2 regions of the Streptomyces sp. NPDC127038 genome follow, and region 2 is predicted to be linked to the other one. Evidence: predicted binding sites of a transcription regulator. Region 2 holds the regulator's gene; the other holds the start of a gene.
What was found. Region 2 encodes HrcA, which represses chaperone genes, less so after heat shock. Its sites were predicted from a motif close to TTNGCACTCNGNNNNNCNGAGTGCNAA; they were not measured.
Positions count from the first base shown of each region.

Region 1 (7,413 bases), on a different contig from region 2:
CGCTCTGCGACGGGATGCCGACCTTCACGGACCTGGACGTGGTGCGCGACGACCGCCTCTGAGGACGGGAGCCGGTCCGGGCCGCGCGCCCGGGCCGGCCCGCCGCGCGGCTCGGCCCCGGGTGCCGGGGACCGTGGGACAGAACGCACGAGGTCCCCGCTCCTGTCGGAACGGGGACCTCGTCACGTCGTCACACCCGTGCGGGTGTGCCGGCGTTCATGACGTCGGACGTCAGTGGGAGTGGCCGTGGCCGCCGTGGCCGGCGTCGCCCTCGTCCTCGGCCGGCTTCTCGACGACCAGGGTCTCGGTCGTCAGGAGCAGGGAGGCGATGGAGGCGGCGTTCTCCAGGGCGGAGCGGGTGACCTTGACCGGGTCGATGACGCCGGCCTTGACCAGGTCGCCGTACTCGCCGGTGGCGGCGTTGAAGCCCTGGCCCTTGTCGAGCTCGGCGACCTTCGAGGTGATGACGTAGCCCTCGAGGCCGGAGTTCTCGGCGATCCAGCGCAGCGGCTCGACGGCGGCGCGGCGGACGACCGCGACACCCGTGGCCTCGTCGCCGGTCTTGCCGAGGTTGCCCTCGAGGACCTTGACGGCGTGGACGAGCGCGGAGCCACCACCGGAGACGATGCCCTCCTCGACCGCGGCGCGGGTCGCGGAGATGGCGTCCTCCAGACGGTGCTTCTTCTCCTTGAGCTCCACCTCGGTGGCGGCGCCGACCTTGATCACGCACACGCCGCCGGCGAGCTTCGCGAGGCGCTCCTGGAGCTTCTCGCGGTCCCAGTCGGAGTCGGTGTTCTCGATCTCGGCCTTGATCTGGTTGACGCGGCCGGCGACCTCGTCGCTGCTGCCGGCACCGTCGACGATCGTGGTGTCGTCCTTGGTGACGGTCACGCGGCGGGCGCTGCCGAGCACGTCCAGACCGATCTGGTCGAGCTTGAGGCCGACCTCCTCGGCGATGACCTGACCACCGGTGAGGGTGGCGATGTCGCCGAGCATGGCCTTGCGGCGGTCACCGAAGCCGGGGGCCTTCACCGCGACGGCGTTGAACGTGCCGCGGATCTTGTTCACGACCAGGGTCGACAGGGCCTCGCCCTCGACGTCCTCGGCGATGATCAGCAGCGGCTTGGAGGCGTTCGACTGGATGACCTTCTCCAGCAGCGGCAGCAGGTCCTGGATGGAGCTGATCTTGCCCTGGTGGATGAGGATGTACGGGTCGTCGAGGACGGCCTCCATACGCTCCTGGTCGGACACCATGTACGGGGACAGGTAGCCCTTGTCGAAGGCCATGCCCTCGGTGAAGTCCAGCTCCAGACCGAAGGTGTTGGACTCCTCGACGGTGATGACACCGTCCTTGCCGACCTTGTCCATCGCCTCGGCGATGAGCTCGCCGACCTGGCTGTCCTGGGCGGAGAGCCCGGCCACGGCGGCGATGTCGGACTTGTCGTCGATCGGGCGGGCCGTCGCGAGGAGCTCCTCGGAGACGGCCTTGACCGCGGCGTCGATGCCCTTCTTCAGCAGGGCGGGCGACGCGCCGGCGGCGACGTTGCGCAGGCCCTCGCGCACGAGCGCCTGGGCGAGCACGGTGGCGGTGGTCGTACCGTCACCCGCGATGTCGTTGGTCTTGGTCGCCACCTCCTTCACCAGCTGCGCGCCGAGGTTCTCGAACGGGTCCTCGACCTCGACCTCACGGGCGATGGTCACACCGTCGTTGGTGATGGTGGGAGCGCCGAACTTCTTGTCGATGACGACGTTGCGGCCCTTGGGGCCGATCGTCACCTTCACCGTGTCGGCAAGCTTGTTGACGCCGCGCTCAAGGGCGCGACGGGCGTCCTCGTCGAACTTCAGGATCTTCGCCATGGAAGCGGTTCAGCCCTCTCGGAAAATATGGAGAACGAACCGCGCCCCCGGCGCCCGGCGCTGGAATGATCGCGGGTGCCAGGGGCGTGGTTCACTGCAATGCTTGGTGCGGGGTCGCCCGGGGACCAGCCCCGGACTCCCTTACCAGGTGAATTACTTCTCGATGATCGCGAGAACGTCGCGAGCCGAGAGGACGAGGTACTCCTCGCCGTTGTACTTCACCTCGGTGCCGCCGTACTTGCTGTAGAGGACGATGTCGCCGACGGCGACGTCGAGCTCGACACGCTTGCCGTCCTCGATGCGGCCCGGGCCCACGGCCAGGACGACGCCCTCCTGGGGCTTCTCCTTGGCGGTGTCCGGGATGACCAGGCCGGAGGCCGTGGTCTGCTCGGCGTCGAGCGGCTGGACCACGATGCGGTCCTCGAGCGGCTTGATGGCAACCTTGGAGCTGGTGGTCGTCACGATCCGACCTCCCCCTTCGGAGATCTCACGGGGTTAACTGTCTGAGGTGGCGACCAGGTCGATCCGTCGTCGCGGGTGCCGGACCTGCCCGTCGCTACTGGCACTCTCCAGGGGGGAGTGCCAGGCCTGAGACTATGACTGCGATTAGCACTCGGTCAAGCGGAGTGCCAAAGGCGTCGGCGTGGCGTGGGCGGGAAGGTGCCGGATCACGCCGAATGGGCGTCTCGCCGGCAGACCCCCCGGAGAACCGGCAGGCACCGCACCGGCCCCCACGGCCCCCTGGAGAACCGGCCCCCGCGGCCCCTGAAGGACCGGCAGGCGCGCCGCCCCGCCCCGCTCCCCCGGCGGGCCCCTGCTGGTGCTTCTCCTCGTCCGGCGACCTCTAGAGGTAGTTCTCCAGCCGCGCCAGGGTGAAGCCCTCCCGCTGGATCCGCCGGAGCAGCCGCAGGGTGGCGTCCGTGACTCCGGGTTCGCCTGGGCCGGAGAGGATGTCGCCGGGCCGCAGGCGGTGCGCGTCGGCCGTTCTGCCGAGGACGATCGCGGCGACCCCGCAGTCGGCGGCGGCGCGCAGGGTCGTGTCGTCGTACCGGCCGTAGGGGGGCCGCAGCAGCCGGGGCCGGACGCCGAAGCGCCGCGTCAGCTTGTCCTGCTGCCCGCAGATCTCGGCGCGCTGCCCGGCGTAGGGCAGACCGGCCAGGACGGCGTGGTCGAGGGTGTGGTTCTGGACGCTCGCCCCGACGGCGCGCAGCCGGGCGAAGTGCCCGTAGCCGGGTCCTGCGACCCGGTCCGTGAGGAACATGCTGACCGGCAGGCGCAGTTCGCGGACCATGTCGGCGAACCGCGGATCGCGCTCGGCGCCGTCGTCGTACGTCAGGAAGACCACCTTGTCGCGGGTGCGGACCTGGTTCACGACGGGCGGCAGTCCGGTGTCCGCGGTGCGGGCGGTGGTCCGGACGGACACCGCGGGGGCCGGGGCGAGCGGGCTGGCGAGCCCCCAGCGGCGGTACGCCGACTGCGTCGGGTGCACCCGCTGGGCGGCCTTCTTGCCCAGCCGTTCGATGGGGTCGACGGACTGCGCGCAGCCGCCGAGCAGCGCCGCCACGAGCAGTCCGGCGACCGGGACCCGGACCCTCGCCGGCACCCGCATCCGCATCCGCGCCCTCACCCTCACAGGTAGTCCTCCAGGCGCGCGACCGCGTATCCCTTGGCCGTGACGGTCTTCAGGAAGCGGCGGACCATGTCGGGCATGGTGCCGTTCCACTCCTCGCGGCCCTGGAAGTGGGTGAGGACGATGTCGCCGGGGTGCAGGTCCTGGTCCTCCTCGCGGTACTCCCAGTGGTCGACGAAGACCTCCTCGTTCCAGATCGGCGCGTACCGGATGCCGCAGGACTTGGCGGCGCGCAGGGTGTCCTGGTCGTAGTTGCCGTACGGCGGGCGGAAGACGGTCGGGCGCCTGCCGAACTCCTTCTGCATCACGTCCTGCATGCCGCAGATCTCGTGCTTCTGCTGCTCGTAGGAGAGGGCGGGCAGATAAGGGTGGTGCAGGGTGTGGTTGTTGAGGGTGATGCCGCGGTCGCGCATCCGCCGGAAGTACCCGTAGTCGTCCTTGACGAGGAAGTCGCTGAGGAACGCGGTGTACGGGATCTTCAGGTCGCTCATCATCCGCAGGAAGGCGGGGTCCTTCTCGGAGCCGTCGTCGACGGTGAGGAAGACGACCTTGTCCTTGGTGGGGACGGTGGTGAAGACCGGGGGCAGTCCCAGTTCCCTCTGGTCGTCGACCTCGAAGCCCTTGCGTGCCGCGATGCGCGGTTTCCTGGCGGGCGGCGCGGGGGGTGTCAGGGGCACCGCGGTCAGTCCCCAGCGTTTCGCGACGGCGGCGCGCCGGGCCTGGTCCCGGCGGAGGCGGTCGGCGTACGCGGCGAGGGCGCGGGCCGGGCCCGCGGGGAGCGCGGCCCCCCGGGCGTGGGCGGGGCCGTGGGCCGGCTCGGCGCCACCGGCTCCGGGGGCGGAGGCCGTGCCGGCCCCGGCGCAGCCTGAGACGAGCAGGGCGAGGGCGAGCGCGCCGACTCCCCAGCGCGCACCAGCCCCGTTTGCGCCGGTTTTGTAATTTTGTCGTACGGGTCGCATGGAGCCGGATCCTCCCAGCTCAGCGCCCCGCAGCGGCCCCGACACCGCCGCCGGAAGCGCGCCGTCCACCGACTGGCCCACAATGGCCGGGTGAACGACGCCTCCTTCGCCCCCCTCCTCACCGCCGAGGGCCGCGCCCTGCTCGACGAGGTCCGCGCCACCGAACCGGCACAGGAACTGGCCGTCGCCACGCGGCTGCGCCGCGACCACCCGGCCGATCTCGTCTCGGCGGCGCTCGGACAGGCCCGGCTGCGGCAGCGGGCGGTGGCGAAGTTCGGCGCCGAGGACGCCGGACGGATGTTCTTCACCCCGAACGGGGTCGAGCAGTCGACCCGTACGACCGTGGCCTCGTACCGCGCCGAGCGGCTGCGCGCGCTGGGGGTCCGCTCCGTGGCCGACCTGTGCTGCGGCATCGGCGGCGACGCCATCGCGCTGGCCCGCGCCGGGATCCGCGTCCTGGCCGTCGACCGTGACCCGCTGACGGCCGCCGCCGCCCGCGCGAACGCCGACGCGCTGGGACTCGCGGAGCTAATCGAGGTGCGCGAGAGCGATGTGACCGAGGTGGACACCGCCTCGTACGACGCCGTCTTCGTGGACCCCGCGCGCCGGGGCGGCCGGGGCCGGATCTTCGACCCGGAGGCGTACTCACCGCCGCTGTCCTGGGCGGTCGCGGCGGCACGGAAGGCGCCGCTCGCCGCGCTGAAGATCGCCCCCGGCGTCCCGCACGAGGCGGTCCCGGCCGAGGCGGAGGCCGAGTGGATCTCGGACGGCGGGGACGTGAAGGAGGCGGTGCTCTGGTTCGGCACGGAGCCCGGCCTGGTGCGCGCCACCCTGCTGCCCGGCCCGCGCGCGCTGCGCGGCCGCGGCCTGCCGGATCCGGCGGTCAGACCGGTCGGACGCTATCTGTACGAGCCGGACGGCGCCGTCATCCGCGCGCACCTGGTCGCCGAGGTGGCCGAGGACCTGGACGGCGGGCTCGTCGACGAGACGATCGCCTACGTCACGGCGGACGCGCTGCGCCCGACGCCGTACGCCACCGCGTACGAGATCACCGATCGGCTGCCGTTCAACGTCAAGAAGCTGAAGGCGCTGCTGCGGGAGCGTGAGGTCGGCGTGCTGACCGTGAAGAAGCGCGGGTCGGCGGTCGAGCCCGAGGAACTGCGGCGCAAGGTGAAGCCGCAGGGCCCGAACTCCGCGACGGTGTTCCTGACCCGGGTGGCGGGGGCCCCGACCATGCTGGTGGGGGCACCCGCGACTCCGGCCGCCGCGGCACAGGACACCGCGGCGCCGGCTGCCGCCGGTGGACCGTCCTGAGGGGCGCCGGGTTCGGCTCGGCGCCGACGGGGCCCGACCTCACGACCGTCGCGGCCTGACCGCCGTCCGTACGCGGCGCGAAGGTGCTGCTCCGCGTGAGGTCGAGTAGCGAGAGATTCCCGCGGACCCCCTGAGCGTGCAGCCGGTCACCGCGCGGGAGCCTCAAGGCTCCGGCAGGTCACGCGCCCTCGTCTCCAGTAGCTCCCGCTCCCGCTCGTTGCGGGCCAGTGAGGCGGCGCGCCGGAACTCCGCCCGTGCCTCGGCCGTCCTTCCCAGCCGGTCGAGCAGGTCCCCCCGCACGCTGGGCAGCAAGTGGTAGTCCCGGAGCGCGGGTTCGGACGCGAGGCGGTCGACGATGGCGAGCGCGGGTTCCGGGCCCTCGGCCATCGAGACGGCCACGGCGCGGTTCAGCTCGACCACGGGGGACGGGGACCTGGCCGCCAGCAGGCCGTACAGGACGGCGATCCGCTGCCAGTCGGTGTCCTCGTAGGCGAAGGCCTGGGCGTGGCAGGCGGCGATGGCGGCCTGGAGGGCGTACGGTCCCGGGCTGCCCGTCGCGACGGAGTTGGCGCGGCTCAGCGCGGTGTAGCCGCGGCGGATGAGCATGCGGTTCCAGCGGCGCCGCTGCTGGTCCTTGAGCAGGACGGGTTCGCCGCCGGGCCCGGTGCGGGCGGCCGAGCGGGACTCCTGGAGCTCCAGCAGCGCGGCGAGGGCGTGCACCTCGCTCTCCTTGGGCATCAGCTCGGCGAGCACCCGGGCCAGCCGCAGCGCGTCCTCGCACAGCGCGGGCCGCAGCAGGTCGTCGCCCGCGGTGGCCGCGTACCCCTCGTTGAAGACCAGGTAGATGACCTCGAGGACGGACCCGAGCCGGGCCTCGCGCTCGGGTCCGTAGGGGACCTCGAAGGCGACCCCCTTCGCCGCCAGCGTCCGCTTGGCCCGCACGATGCGCTGGGCGACCGTGGCCTCCGGGACCAGGAACGCGCGGGCGATCTCGGACGTCGTCAGACCGCCGAGGAGCCGCAGCGTCAGCGCGATGCGGGCCTCGGCGGACAGGACGGGGTGGCAGGCGGTGAAGACCAGGCGGAGCAGGTCGTCGTCGATGTCGTCCGGGTCGGAGGGTTCGTCGAGGTGGTGCGGCGCGGCGAGCGAGAGGTCCCGCCCGACCTCCTCCAGCTTGCGCGCGTAGCGCTCACGGCGGCGTACGAGGTCGATCGCCCGGTGCTTGGCCGTGGCCGTCAGCCAGGCGCCCGGGTTGTCCGGGACACCGTCGCGCGGCCACTGCTCCAGCGCGGCGACCAGGGCGTCCTGCGCGAGTTCCTCGGCGATGCCGACGTCACGGACGATCCGGGCCACGCCCGCGATGATGCGGGGGGACTCGATACGGAAGATGGTCTCGACGGCGGTGCCGACGCCGCCGGCGGGTGCCGGTGCGGGGTGCTGTTCCACAACCCACCATGAGACACCCACGGCGGCGTCCGGCCAAGGAGCGGTCAGCCCCCGGCGATCTCCCGCACCTCGCAGGTGACCGTCCAGTGCTCCTCGTGCACCTTCAGGAACCGCTTGGTCCACTCCACGGCCTCGGCCATGTCCTTGCACTGCATGATCGCGTAGCCGCCGACGACCTCCTTGGACTCCGTGAAGGGGCCGTCGGTG
Region 1 is NZ_JBHXDQ010000014.1:35,257-42,669, reverse strand. Features, by position in the region: partial or broken gene ACFWI4_RS13485 (ester cyclase) at 1-59, shown strand, start outside; gene groL (chaperonin GroEL) at 232-1,857, opposite strand; gene groES (co-chaperone GroES) at 2,011-2,319, opposite strand; gene ACFWI4_RS13470 (polysaccharide deacetylase family protein) at 2,702-3,472, opposite strand; gene ACFWI4_RS13465 (polysaccharide deacetylase family protein) at 3,487-4,446, opposite strand; gene ACFWI4_RS13460 (methyltransferase domain-containing protein) at 4,537-5,760, shown strand; gene ACFWI4_RS13455 (RNA polymerase sigma factor) at 5,923-7,206, opposite strand; gene ACFWI4_RS13450 (YciI family protein) at 7,251-7,413, opposite strand, start outside.
Region 1: a site for HrcA is predicted at 2,464-2,490, ahead of groES (co-chaperone GroES). Genes of this name have one in related genera too.

Region 2 (7,413 bases):
TGGGCCCCGACGGCGTGGTCCGCGAGATGGCCAGGCCGCAGACCCTGCTCGGCGTCTTCGAGGACCCCGAGTACATCTCCGAGTCCTTCGAGCTGTACCCCGGCGACACCCTCCTGTGCGTCACCGACGGGGTGACGGAGCGGCGCGACGGATCCCGTCAGTTCGACGACGACGACGGCCTCGCGCACGCCCTCGCGGGCTGCGCCGGTCTGGACGCCGAGCTGATCGCGGAACGGATCCGCGCGCTGGTCCACGCCTTCGGCCCCCGCCCGCCGGAGGACGACCTGGCCCTGCTGGTGCTGCAGGCGGAGTAACGGGGCTCACCCGGAGCGGGGCCGCCGGACCCCGCCGGTGCTGGACAATGGAACGCATGCCTTCCGCACTTCCCGACGGTGAGCCCGTCCCCGACGACGGGGCGCTGCCCGCGCACGCCCTGGCCGGGGCCGCCGAGCGGCCCCTCGGGTTCTACCTCCACGTTCCGTACTGCGCGACCCGGTGCGGCTACTGCGACTTCAACACCTACACGGCGACCGAGCTGCGGGGCAGCGGGGGCGTGCTCGCCTCCCGCGACAACTACGCGGACACCCTGACCGACGAGATCCGGCTCGCCCGCAAGGTCCTGGGCGACGACCCCCGCCCGGTCCGCACGGTCTTCGTCGGAGGCGGCACGCCCACGCTGCTGGCCGCCGACGACCTCGTACGGATGCTGGGCGCGATCCGGGACGAGTTCGGGCTCGCGGACGACGCGGAGATCACGACCGAGGCGAACCCCGAGTCCGTCGACCCGGAGTACCTCGCGACCCTGCGCGCCGGGGGCTTCAACCGGATCTCCTTCGGCATGCAGAGCGCCCGGCAGCACGTCCTGAAGGTGCTCGACCGCACGCACACCCCGGGCCGCCCCGAGGCCTGTGTCGCCGAGGCCCGCGCGGCCGGATTCGCACACGTGAACCTGGACCTGATCTACGGCACGCCGGGGGAGTCGGACGACGACTGGCGGGCCTCGCTCGAAGCGGCCCTCGGCGCGGGACCCGACCACATCTCCGCGTACGCGCTCATCGTCGAGGAGGGCACCCAGCTCGCGCGCCGCATCCGCCGCGGCGAGGTCCCCATGACGGACGACGACGTGCACGCGGACCGCTATCTGATCGCGGACGAGGTGATGTCGGCGGCGGGCTTCGACTGGTACGAGGTGTCCAACTGGGCGACCGCCGGCTCGCCGGAGAGCCGCTGTCTGCACAACGAGCTCTACTGGCGGGGCGCCGACTGGTGGGGTGCGGGCCCCGGCGCGCACAGCCACGTGGGCGGCGTTCGCTGGTGGAACGTGAAGCATCCGGGGGCGTACGCGGCGGCGCTGGCCGAGGGCCGCTCCCCGGGGGCCGGCCGTGAACTGCTCTCCGACGAGGACCGCCGGGTCGAGCGGATCCTCCTCGAACTGCGGCTGCGCGAGGGCTGCCCGCTGTCCCTGCTGCGCCCCGACGGCCTCGCCGCCTCCCGCCGCGCCCTGGCCGAGGGCCTCCTCGAATCCGGCCCCTACGAAGCCGGCCGCGCCGTCCTCACCCTCCGGGGCCGCCTCCTCGCGGACGCCGTCGTCCGGGACCTGGTGGACTGAGGACCGCCCGGGCCGGGCGCGGCACCGAAGCGGCGCCCGGTCACTCCGGGGCGGCACCGGGGCGCCCGGTCACTCCGGGGCGGTGACGAAGTCGATCAGTTCCTCCACGCGGCCCAGGAGGGCCGGTTCCAGGTCCTTGTAGCTGTGGACCCGGGACAGGATGTGCTGCCAGGCCGCGCCGGTGTTCTCCGGCCAGCCCAGGGCCCGGCAGACGCCCGTCTTCCAGTCCTGGCCGCGCGGGACCCGGGGCCAGGACGCGATGCCCACGGAGGACGGCTTCACGGCCTCCCAGACGTCGATGTACGGGTGGCCGAGGACCAGGGCGTGCTCGCTGGTGACCGCCTCCGCGATCCGGGACTCCTTCGAACCCGGGACCAGGTGGTCCACGAGGACGCCGAGCCGGGCGTCCGGGCCCGGGGCGAACGCGTCGACCACGGCGGGAAGGTCGTCGACGCCCTCCAGGTACTCCACGACGACGCCCTCGATGCGCAGGTCGTCGCCCCAGACCCGCTCGACCAGTTCGGCGTCGTGGCGCCCCTCGACGTAGATGCGCCCGGCGCGCGCAACCCGGGCGCGGGCGCCCGGGACCGCCATCGAACCGGATGCCGTACGGCCGGGGCGGGCCGGTGCCGCCGCGGCCGGGCGGACCAGGGTCACCACCCTGCCCTCCAGGAGGAAGCCGCTCGGCTCCAGCGGGAACACCCGGTGCTTGCCGAAGCGGTCCTCCAGGGTCACCGTGCCCGCCTCGCAGCGGACCACCGCGCCGCAGAAGCCGGTGCCGGGCTCCTCGACGACCAGACCCGGGTCCGCCGGGACCTCGGGAACGGACCGGGGCTTCTTCCACGGCGGGGTCAGGTCCGGAGAGTACTGGCGCATTCGGATGACGATAGGAGAAGCCCGCCGGGGCTCACGGCGACACGCCGAAACGCCCGGCCAGGGCGTCCCGCTGGGACCGGACGAACCCGGCGTTCACCACCGAACCGTGCCCGGGGACGTACAGCGCGTCCTCGCCGCCCAGGGCGAGCAGCCGGTCGAGGGCCGCCGGCCACCGTGACGGCACGGCGTCGGGGCCCGCCTGCGGTTCGCCCGACTCCTCGACCAGGTCGCCGCAGAACACCACCGCCGGGTCGCCCGGCACGACGACCACCAGGTCGTGGGCGGTGTGGCCCTCGCCCGTCCGCACCAGACGGACCCCGACCCCGCCGGCGAGCTCCAGCTCCCGGGTGTCCCGTACGAAGTGCCGCGGGCGTACCAGGGTGTCGGCCGCCTCCTCCGCCGCCCGCGCGCCGAGACCGTTGCGCACGGCGTCCGCGCACAGCTCCTCGCGGCCCCGCTCGTACACCTCCGCGGAGCCGTCCGCGGCGAAGATCTCCGCGCCCGCGAACGCCGCCGCGCCGAAGACATGATCGAAATGCGGGTGGGTGAGCGCGACATGGGTCACACGCGCGCCGGTGAGAGCCCGCGCCTCGGCGCACAGCCGGGCGCCCTCCGCCAGACTCGATCCGGCGTCGATCATCAGCGCCGCCCCGTCGCCGACGACGAGCCCGGCCGTGCAGTCCCAGCCCGGAAGCCGCCGCCGCCCAACCCCGGGCGCCACCCTTTCCCACCCGAGCTCTTCCCAAGTCAGCCTCATGCGGCGACGCTAACGGTGAGGGGGCACCGCGCACGACATCGCAGGCCCGCCCTTGCCCGGGTCGTGCCTCACCGCCGTACACTGGCCGGGGAACGTTGGCACTCGCGTGCGCTGAGTGCCAGGCGAAAGCCACGAAGGCCACGAAGACCACCGAGTCGACTTCTGGAGGTGCGCGATGCTCAGCGAACGCAGGCTCGAGGTACTGCGCGCCATCGTCCAGGACTACGTGGGCACCGAGGAGCCGGTGGGCTCCAAGGCGCTCACCGAGCGGCACCGCCTCGGCGTCTCGCCCGCGACCGTCCGCAACGACATGGCCGTCCTGGAGGACGAGGGGTACATCGCCCAGCCGCACACCAGTGCCGGGCGCATCCCCACGGACAAGGGCTACCGCCTCTTCGTCGACAAGCTCGCCGGCGTCAAGCCGATGACCGCGCCCGAGCGCCGCGCCATCCAGAACTTCCTGGACGGCGCGGTCGACCTGGACGACGTCGTCGGACGGACCGTGCGGCTGCTCGCGCAGCTCACCCGGCAGGTCGCCGTCGTGCAGTACCCCTCGCTGACCCGCTCGACCGTGCGTCACGTGGAGCTGCTCTCCATGGCCCCCGCGCGGGTGATGCTCGTGCTGATCACGGACACCGGCCGGGTCGAACAGCGCATGATCAACTGCCCGGCGCCGTTCGGCGAGACGTCGCTGGCGGACCTGCGGGCCCGGCTCAACAGCCGGGTCGCGGGACGTCCCTTCGCGGACGTCCCGCAGCTCGTCCAGGACCTCCCGGACGCCTTCGAGGCGGACGACCGGGGTACGGTCTCGACGGTGCTCTCCACCCTGCTGGAGACACTGGTCGAGGAGACCGAGGAGCGGCTGATGATCGGCGGTACCGCCAATCTCACCCGCTTCGGACATGACTTCCCTCTCACCATCCGGCCGGTGCTCGAAGCGCTGGAGGAGCAGGTCGTGCTCCTCAAGTTGCTTGGAGAGGCCGGGGATTCGAGCATGACCGTGCGAATCGGGCACGAGAACGCTTACGAGGGACTCAACTCCACGTCCGTGGTCTCCGTCGGCTACGGTTCGGGCGGCGAGGCAGTAGCCAAACTCGGCGTGGTCGGCCCGACCCGCATGGATTACCCGGGAACGATGGGAGCGGTACGAGCGGTGGCACGGTACGTCGGACAGATCCTGGCGGAGTCGTAAGTGGCCACGGACTACTACGCCGTACTCGGCGTGCGCCGCGACGCGTCCCAGGACGAGATCAAGAAGGCGTTCCGGAGGCTCGCTCGCGAGCTGCACCCGGACGTCAATCCCGATCCGAAGACGCAGGAGCGGTTCAAAGAGATCAACGCCGCGTACGAGGTGTTGTCGGACCCGCAGAAGAAGCAGGTCTACGACCTCGGCGGCGACCCGCTGTCCCAGCAGGGCGGCGGTGGCGCCGGCGGCTTCGGCCAGGGCGGCTTCGGGAACTTCTCCGACATCATGGACGCGTTCTTCGGCACGGCGTCGCAGCGCGGACCGCGCTCGCGCACCCGCCGCGGCCAGGACGCCATGATCCGTCTGGAGATCGAGCTCGACGAGGCTGCCTTCGGCACCACGAAGGACATCCAGGTCGACACGGCCGTCGTCTGCGGCACCTGCAACGGCGAGGGCGCGGCCCCCGGCACCGCGGCGCAGACCTGTGACATGTGCCGCGGCCGCGGCGAGGTGTCCCAGGTGACGCGGTCCTTCCTCGGCCAGGTCATGACCTCGCGGCCGTGTCCGCAGTGCCAGGGCTTCGGCACCGTCGTCCCGACCCCGTGCCACGAGTGCGCGGGCGACGGCCGGGTCCGCTCCCGCCGCACCCTCACGGTCAAGATCCCGGCCGGTGTGGACAACGGCACCCGCATCCAGCTCGCGGGCGAGGGCGAGGTCGGCCCCGGCGGCGGCCCCGCCGGCGACCTGTACGTCGAGATCCACGAGCTGCCGCACTCGACCTTCCAGCGGCGCGGCGACGACCTGCACTGCACGGTCACCATCCCGATGACGGCGGCGGCCCTCGGCACCAAGGTGCCGCTGGAGACCCTCGACGGCATGGAGGAGGTCGACATCCGCCCGGGCACCCAGTCCGGCCAGTCGATCCCGCTGCACGGCCGGGGCGTCACGCACCTGCGCGGCGGCGGCCGGGGCGACCTCATCGTGCACGTCGAGGTCATGACCCCGACCAAGCTCGACCCGGAGCAGGAGCGGGTGCTGCGCGAGCTGGCGCAGATGCGCGGCGAGGAGCGGCCCACCGGTCAGTTCCAGCCCGGTCAGCAGGGGCTCTTCTCCCGGCTGAAGGACGCCTTCAACGGCCGATGACCACGGCGGGGCACGGGACGGGAAACCGCCCCGTGCCCTTCGCCGTGAGGGCCGGAATCCGGGCGGACGACCGGATTCGGACTTGCCCGGGGGACGTGACAACATGCCGTCATGTCCACCGCGCTGACCGATCTCTTCCCTCACCCGATCGTGCAGGCCCCCATGGCGGGCGGCGTCTCCGTCCCGCAGCTCGCGGCCGCCGTGTCCGAGGCCGGCGGGCTGGGCTTCCTCGCCGCCGGGTACAAGACCGCCGACGGCATGTACCAGGAGATCAAGCAGCTGCGCGGGCTGACCGGCCGTCCCTTCGGCGTCAACCTGTTCCTGCCGCAGCCCGAGCACGCGGACGCGGCCTCGGTCGAGGTGTACGCCAACCAGCTGGCCGGCGAGGCCGCCTGGTACGAGACCGAGCTCGGCGATCCGGACAGCGGCCGTGACGACGGCTACGACGCCAAACTCGCCGTCCTCCTCGACAACCCGGTGGCGGCCGTCTCCTTCCACTTCGGCGTCCCCAAGCCCGAGGTGCTCCAGTCGCTGCGCCGCGCCGGCACCCTCACCCTGGTCACCGCCACCACCGCCGAGGAGGCCCTGGCCGCGGAACGGGCCGGCGCCGACGTGGTGATCGCGCAGGGCATCGAGGCCGGCGGACACCAGGGCACCCACCGGGACAACCCGGAGACGGACGGCACGGGCGTCGGACTGCTCACCCTGGTCGCGCGGGTCCGCGAGAGCGTGGGCATCCCGGTCGTCGCGGCGGGCGGCATCATGCGCGGCAGCCAGATCGCCGCCGTCCTCGCCGCCGGCGCCGACGCGGCCCAGCTCGGCACCGCCTTCCTCGCCACCCCCGAGTCCGGCGCGAGCGCCGTGCACAAACAGGCGCTGACCGACCCCCTCTACGTACGCACGGAGCTCACCCGCGCCTTCACCGGGCGTCCGGCGCGCGCGCTGGCCAACCGCTTCATGCGCGAGCACGGCCCGTACGCCCCCGCCGCCTACCCCGAGATCCACCACCTGACCCTGCCGCTGCGCAAGGCGGCCGCGAAGGCGGGAGACGCGCAGGGCATGGCACTGTGGGCGGGCCAGGGTCACCGCATGGCGCGTGACCTGCCCGCCGGGCAGCTGGTGGACGTACTGAACGCAGAAATCGCGGCCGCCGAGACAGCGTTGTCGGCCGCCGCCGAGATCCCGGAAGAGGGTGCGCCCCGATGACGGCACCGGTGTTCCTGGTCGAGCACTTCGACACCGACGGCGAAGGACGCCATGTCCTCGACGGACCCGAGGGACGGCACGCCGTCTCCGTGAAACGGCTGCACAGCGGCGAGGACGTGGTGCTCACCGACGGCGCCGGGCGCCGGGCGGACTGCGTGGTCCTCGGCACCGAGGGCAAGGACCGGCTGATCGTACGGATGGGCGCGGTCACCGAGGAACCCGCCGAGGAGCCGCGCATCACGGTCGTGCAGGCCCTGCCCAAGGGCGACCGGGGCGAGCTGGCCGTCGAGACCATGACCGAGACCGGCGTCGACGCGATCGTCCCCTGGGCCGCCTCCCGCTGCATCACGCAGTGGAAGGGCGAGCGGGGCCTGAAGGCGCTCGCCAAGTGGCGGGCCACCGCCCGCGAAGCGGGCAAGCAGTCCCGCCGGGCGCGGTTCCCCGAGGTCGCGGACGCCATGACGACCAAGCAGGTTGCCGCACTTCTCGCCAAAGCCGACCTCGCCGCCGTGCTCCACGAGGACACCGCCCTGGGCACCGAGCCCTTCGCGACCGCCGCGCTGCCCGCCTCCGGCGAGATCGTCCTCGTGGTCGGCCCCGAGGGCGGGATCTCCGCCGACGAGGTCGCGCTGTTCA
Region 2 is NZ_JBHXDQ010000022.1:47,124-54,536, forward strand. Features, by position in the region: partial or broken gene ACFWI4_RS17725 (PP2C family protein-serine/threonine phosphatase) at 1-314, shown strand, start outside; gene hemW (radical SAM family heme chaperone HemW) at 371-1,609, shown strand; gene ACFWI4_RS17735 (DUF3097 domain-containing protein) at 1,679-2,485, opposite strand; gene ACFWI4_RS17740 (MBL fold metallo-hydrolase) at 2,517-3,242, opposite strand; gene hrcA (heat-inducible transcriptional repressor HrcA) at 3,418-4,434, shown strand; gene dnaJ (molecular chaperone DnaJ) at 4,435-5,571, shown strand; gene ACFWI4_RS17755 (nitronate monooxygenase) at 5,683-6,777, shown strand; gene ACFWI4_RS17760 (16S rRNA (uracil(1498)-N(3))-methyltransferase) at 6,774-7,413, shown strand, end outside.